2 linked regions of the Prochlorococcus marinus str. MIT 9312 genome follow. The protein of the gene in region 1 binds, or shares a complex with, the protein of each later gene. Links are inferred from orthologs where the notes say so. Each region holds a gene or a part of one and is shown on either strand. Other genes may lie near its edges.

Evidence for each region.
Region 2: the proteins of mnmG (region 1) and mnmE are in contact, whole or in part, in a solved structure (PDB 9HIP), measured with the Escherichia coli proteins. The link is inferred for Prochlorococcus marinus str. MIT 9312 from one-to-one orthologs.

What each region holds. Positions count from the first base shown.
Region 1 is NC_007577.1:1,658,145-1,661,656, reverse strand. The notes cover bases 219-3,179. They hold mnmG (tRNA uridine-5-carboxymethylaminomethyl(34) synthesis enzyme MnmG), read right to left. Parts: upstream 2,713-3,179; coding sequence 724-2,712; downstream 219-723. Other genes in these bases: dnaB (replicative DNA helicase), read right to left, coding at 2,726-3,179; PMT9312_RS09115 (chorismate lyase), read right to left, coding at 219-697. Also shown: PMT9312_RS09120 (hypothetical protein), read left to right, coding at 1-142; more of PMT9312_RS09115, read right to left, coding at 122-218; more of dnaB, read right to left, coding at 3,180-3,512. UniProt on the Escherichia coli protein: NAD-binding protein involved in the addition of a carboxymethylaminomethyl (cmnm) group at the wobble position (U34) of certain tRNAs, forming tRNA-cmnm(5)s(2)U34.
Region 2 is NC_007577.1:180,678-183,691, reverse strand. What follows is about bases 1-2,920. They hold mnmE (tRNA uridine-5-carboxymethylaminomethyl(34) synthesis GTPase MnmE), read left to right. Parts: upstream 1-729; coding sequence 730-2,112; downstream 2,113-2,920. Other genes in these bases: nadC (carboxylating nicotinate-nucleotide diphosphorylase), read left to right, coding at 2,195-2,920; PMT9312_RS00970 (DUF2062 domain-containing protein), read right to left, coding at 220-663; PMT9312_RS00975 (RelA/SpoT family protein), read left to right, coding at 1-201. In the rest of the region: more of nadC, read left to right, coding at 2,921-3,014. UniProt on the Escherichia coli protein: Exhibits a very high intrinsic GTPase hydrolysis rate. Involved in the addition of a carboxymethylaminomethyl (cmnm) group at the wobble position (U34) of certain tRNAs, forming tRNA-cmnm(5)s(2)U34.

The sequences.
Region 1 (3,512 bases):
TTGGCCAGATGAAATGGATTTCAAAGTTGAAAGATGGCAAAGAGCTTCAGAAAAAGAGAATACCAAATCAAGAGATGAATCAAACCAAAAAGGTCAATTAAAATCAAGAAATCTTCCCAGATCAAGAAGAAGAAGAGTATAGTTGCGTAAATTCTTTAATTCCTGAATAACCTAATAAACTTTCTAAATGTGGATTGAACACTTCTCTAATAATTGTTAGGGGCTTTTTATCTCGAAAAAATCTATAATTCCTTGACCAGAATGGGCCTTTAAAACAAAATTCATCTTCTAACCAATTTGAATTAACAAGTGAAATTCGATCAACTTCTCTAAACAATTCTGATCTGTCTTGTGTTAAATTCTTCCAAATTGGTTCTTCTTTGGCTTTTAAATTTTCATTCACTTGTTCTGTATTCCACCAACTTTCTGCCCATGCTAGGTTTTTATTATTGTTTTTAATCCATACTTGTCTTCTAATTAAAGGGCCATTTAACTGATTTAATTCTTTAGGACCTTCTTCAATGAATAGAGGATCTAGTTGCATTGAAATTAATTTAATTTTCGTCTCTTGATTAGTTAAAAGTTGTAGATGTCTAGTCGGACTTCCATCTCCAAGCAGCATTAATTTCCATGGACCTGATATTTTTGGTAATGAATTTTTCACTAAAAAAGTAGAGGCTTTTTCTTCCCATAAAATTTTTGGTGAGTTAAAAAGTTTATTATTCAGTGCTCTGACGGATTACTTTTAAGATGATAACTTTTTTTGACAAAAATATTTGCCTTTTCTTTCTTTATTTCTCTTATTTTTAGCCAAACAAGTAATGCAGTTAAATCAGCTTTGCTTACTCCAGGAATTTTTGAAGCATCACCAAAATTTTTTGGTTTTATCTTATTCAAATTTTCTCTAGCTTCTAAAGATAATGTATCTATCTTTTCATAATTTATTTCTTGAGGTAGAGATTTACAGCTTTGACGATTTATTTGTTCAATGTTGTTTTTTTGTCTTTTAAGGTAACCCTCGTATTTAATATCTATTTCAACACCTTCCTGTATTGAAGAACCTAGATTTTTTTCAGTCAAATTATATTTAATTAGATCTGAATAATGAAAGTTTGGTCTTTTTAAGAGTTCTTTCAAAGTTGTTGAGCCTTTGATCTTTGATCCCGTGTCTAATTCTATGTTTTTTGATATTTCATCGGTATTTTTTAAACGGGTGTTATTTAATCTTAATTTTTCTTCCTCGAGGAGGTTCATTTTTTCTTGATAGGCCCACCATCTTTTCTCATCAATTAGCCCTATTTGATAACCTAATGGGGTTAATCTTCTATCTGCATTATCTCCTCTAAGAGTTAACCTATATTCACTCCTACTAGTGAGAACTCTGTATGGTTCTTTGAGATCTTTGGTAATTAAATCATTGATCATTGTTCCTATATAACTGCTTTCTCTAGTGAAGATTATTGGGTCTTTTTCGTTTAGTTTTCTTGTCGCATTGACTCCTGCAACTAATCCTTGTGCTGCTGCTTCTTCATAACCAGTAGTTCCATTAATTTGTCCAGCGCTAAATAAATATTCAATTTCTTTCGTTTCTAGTGATGTTTGGAGCTGTGTTGCAGGTATATAGTCGTACTCGACAGCATATGCTGGTCGCAACATTTTACATTCACTTAATCCAGGTAAGGTTCTTAAAAGTTCTAATTGAATATTTTCGGGTAAACCTGTAGAAAATCCTTGTACATATATTTCAGGGGTATTAATTCCTTCTGGTTCTAAGAAAATTTGATGTGATTCTTTATCAGCAAATTTAACGATTTTATCTTCAATTGATGGACAATATCTTGGCCCCTTACTATCAATAAAACCGCCGTAAATGGGAGTTAAATGTAAATTGTCTCGAATTAGTTGATGTGTTTTGGTAGTTGTTCTTGTTATGTGACAACTAACTTGGGGCATATTATTTTTTATATTTGGGTCAAACGAAAAATATTTATCTGCTGCAGTACTTGGTTGAGCATCTAATTCATCAAAAATTATACTTCTTTTATCAACTCTTGCTGGAGTTCCTGTTTTTAAACGTTCTGTTTTGATACCAATTTCGTGCAAATTTTTAGTAAGACCTTTTGCTGCTTGTTCGCCCGATCTACCAGCTGACATTGATTTATTTCCTATCCATATTCTTCCTTCTAAGAACGTACCAGCTGTGATGATAACTGATCTTGCTGAATAATAACTACCAAAGAAAGTCCTGACACCCTTTATTCTTTTTTTTACGATTTTTTTTGAGTTCAATCCAATTTCTTCAGTCTTTGCAATATCCAGTTCAGTAATCATTGCTTCTTTTAAAGATAAATTATCTGTATTTTGAAGGATTTCGATCATCTTTTTTGAGTATTCTCTTTTATCTGTTTGAGCTCTTAATGCCCATACAGCTGGTCCTTTACTTGCATTTAATATTCTTTTTTGTATAGCTGTTTTATCAGCTAATTTTCCAATGATTCCTCCTAATGCATCAACTTCATGCACTAACTGACTTTTTGCTGGCCCGCCAACTGCAGGGTTACAAGGTTGCCAGGCAATCCTATCTAAATTGATTGTGAATAAGGCTGTAGAAAATCCTAATTTTGCTGATGTTATAGCTGCTTCACATCCCGCATGTCCTCCTCCAATGACGACAATGTCAAAAGATTCATTTGTTGAGTGATGATCTTGCATTATTCGGATCGATTTAATTAGCTAAATTTCTAAATCTCGTAAATTGAGGTTCAAATAATAATTTAACAGTTCCTACGGGTCCATTTCTATGTTTAGTGACAATGATCTCTGTAATTCCTCTATCTTCAGTATCTGGATTATAGTATTCATCTCTATAAATCATTAATACTAAATCTGCATCTTGTTCAATAGATCCTGATTCTCTTAGATCGCTTAACATTGGTCTTTTATTTGTTCTAGACTCTACTCCTCTACTTAGCTGAGATAAAGCTACTACTGGCACTTTTAATTCTCTGGCCATGCTTTTAAGACCTCTTGTGATTCGTGAAAGTTCCTGCACTCTATTATCAGGGGTTGATCCTTCCATCAACTGGAGGTAATCAATCACAATTAATCCTAATTCTTTTTTTTGTTCAGCTATTAATCGTCTGCATAGAGATCTCATCTCTAAAACACTTAAGTTAGGTTTGTCATCTATAAATATTGGTAATTGACCTAATGAATTGATACCCTCTCCAAGTAAAGGCCATTCATCTTGCTGTAATCTTCCTGTTCTTAGCCTGCCACTCTCGATTCCAACTTCCATAGAGAGTAGTCTATATGTCAATTGTTCTTTACTCATTTCAAGGCTAAATACGCAAACAGGTAAATCTTGAGATTGTGCAACATTTTTAGCCAGATTAAGAACTATTGAAGTTTTTCCCATTGAAGGTCTGCCAGCAACAATTATCAAATCACTTCTTTGAAAACCTTGAGTCATCGCATCAAGGTCGTAAAAATTTACAGGAATTCCAGCTACT
Region 2 (3,014 bases), 1.5 Mb from region 1 along the record:
GGAGTTCTTAAAGATATTCTTATGCGGTTATCTGATAAAGGTATAAACGTTAGCGATGCCAATGTTAAAACTGCTTATGGTAAACCAGCTATTATAAATCTTTGTGTAGGTCTTGAAAGTTTTAATCAACTTCACAAAACAATTGAACAAATTAAATCAATGGCAGATGTTTTAGATATTGCCAGAGTTGGACAAAGTTAATTTTAAAATCAGATCTATCTATCTTTTACTTTTTATCTTGTAGATAAAGAAAACAATACTGCCGCAAATCAAAGCTAATAAAATACCTACACAAGATGAACCTAAGAGTAATTTCAGGGAAAAAATTCTACCTTGTTTCCATAAGTCATCAATAACTAAACCTTTTTCAAGAATTTTATTAGAAGAATTAGTTAAAAAAATCGAACCAACTTTATAGTTAAAATAATAAAGTGGAATATAAGTAAAAGGGTTGCTGATCCAGGTACCAATTGCAGCTAGAACAATATTTCCCTTAGCTATTTTAGCAAAAAATACCCCTATTAAAGTCTGAAACCCAAAAAAAGGAAAGCAGCCACTAAATACCCCTATAGCTAAACCTTTAGCATTAAAGAAAGGACTTCCATTCTGATTCCTAAATAATGATAGAATTTTCTTATAGGTAATATCTCTTTTAAATCTCATTCAGAAAGAAAATTTCAAAATTAAATTCTTGATAATCTTACTTAATTATCCATAACAAAGCTAGAGATGGATTCGATCGTTACTACAGAAGATACCATAGCCGCAATTGCTTCAGCTATAAGTATAGGGAAAGGAGGAGTTGCGATAATAAGAGTATCAGGGAAAGACTCAATAAATTCTTGCAAAAAGATTGTTCAAACTAAATCTAAATATGCATGGGAATCACATAGAGTTTTTCATGGTTTTATTCTGGAAAATAAACAAAATAAATTTATAGATGAGGTTTTAATTTTAGTAATGAAATCACCAAATAGCTTCACAGGAGAGGATGTTGTTGAACTTCATTGCCATGGAGGAATAATCCTAGTAAATAAAGTTCTACAGAGATTATTATCTAGTAATTCTAGAGTTAGACTTGCAAACCCAGGAGAATTTAGTCAAAGAGCTTTTCTTAATGGGAAAATAGACCTTACTCAAGCCGAGTCGATTAATCAATTAATTAATGCAAGCAATACCAGATCAGCAGAGCTAGCTTTTAGTGGGGTTCAAGGGAAAATAAAGAAAAAAATTAATGATATTAAAAATGACCTTATAAATCAACTTTGCGAAATAGAAGCAAGAGTTGATTTTGAAGAAGACTTCACAGATTTTGATTACAACAAATATCTAAAAAACATTAAAAAAGTAAAAGAAAAAATAGAATTACTAATAGAAAATGCAAAAAGAAATTCATATATTCACAATGGAATATCCATTGCCCTTATAGGTAAAACGAATGTTGGTAAAAGCTCTTTACTAAATTTGCTTGCAAAAAAAGAGAAGGCAATCGTAACTAATATTCCTGGAACAACTAGAGATGTTATTGAAGTTAATTTAACTATTAATGATATTCCAATGAAAATAATTGATACTGCTGGCATAAGAGAAACTCATGAACAAATTGAAAGTATTGGAATTAAAAAAAGTTTTAGGAAAATTAAAGAGTCAGATTTTATAATTTATATTTATAGTCTTGAAGAAGGATTTAATAAAGAAGACAAAAAAATAATACAAGAAATCCCCAAAGAAAAATTAATTACTATTTTGGGCAATAAAAAAGATTTAATTGATTGCAAAAATATTAATTCAAATGAGTTAAAAAACACAATTCTTATGAGCATTAAGAATAATGATGGCGAAAGATTATTAATCGACACAATCATAAAAAAATGCGGATTAAAACAAGTAGAAAATATCAATATATTTTTAAACGAAAGACATCTAACAAATTTGTCTTCTTGCCTATCTAATTTAAATGATACTGATGTAATAATTAAAAATAAATTGCCATTTGATTTGTTATCAATAGAACTGAGAGATGGAATTCAAAACTTATCTAAAATAACTGGTCAAGAATTAACAGAGGAACTTCTAGATAATATTTTTTCTAAGTTTTGTATTGGTAAATAAATTTGAGTTAAATTACATAGTGATATATAGTTGATTCTCTAACTTCAGTTTAATTTTTATTAATTAATTATTTTTTAGTTTAGTGGATTTAAATACTCCAATAATAAGTAAGATCATTGATAATTGGATCGATGAAGATATAGGTAGGGGAGATCTTACAAGGCCTTCTATTACAGAAGAGAATGGTAATGCATATTGGATTGCAAAAGAAGGTGGTATATTTTGTGGTGTCGAAATCATAAAAGAAATTTTTAAAAAAATTGATTTAAACATCAGTTCAAAATTTAATATCTCTGATGGAAATCAATTTTTTAAAGATCAAAAACTCCTGGAAATATATGGACCTTCAAAAAGTTTGCTAGCCAGTGAAAGAATAGGCTTAAATATAGCAATGCATTTATCTGGAATATCAACATATACAAAGAATCTTGTAAATAAGTTAGAAGGTACAAATATAAAATTAGCAGATACTAGGAAAACTACTCCTGGCTTAAGAATATTTGAAAAATATGCATTCAAATGTGGAGGTGGAGTGAATCATAGAATGGGATTATACGATGCAGCTATGATAAAAGAAAATCACATTGCATGGACAGATAATCTTAATAATGCAGTAAAAAAAATTCGACTAAATTCGCCTTTTACAACTCATATCATAATTGAAGCTGAGAATATCGAACAGGCAAAAGAAGCAGTATTAGCAGGAGCAGATAGTGTCTTATTGGATGAACTTAGCCCTGAAATAATCCAAAAAAACGTTCAAGAATTAAGAGATTTATCAATGAATAGCTTAAAAAAAGAAGTCAATAAAAATTTGATAATAGAAGTTTCTGGAATTAACCCTAAAGAAATTAGTAAATATCTAATAAAAGGTATTGATTTGATTTCAACAAGTTCTTCAA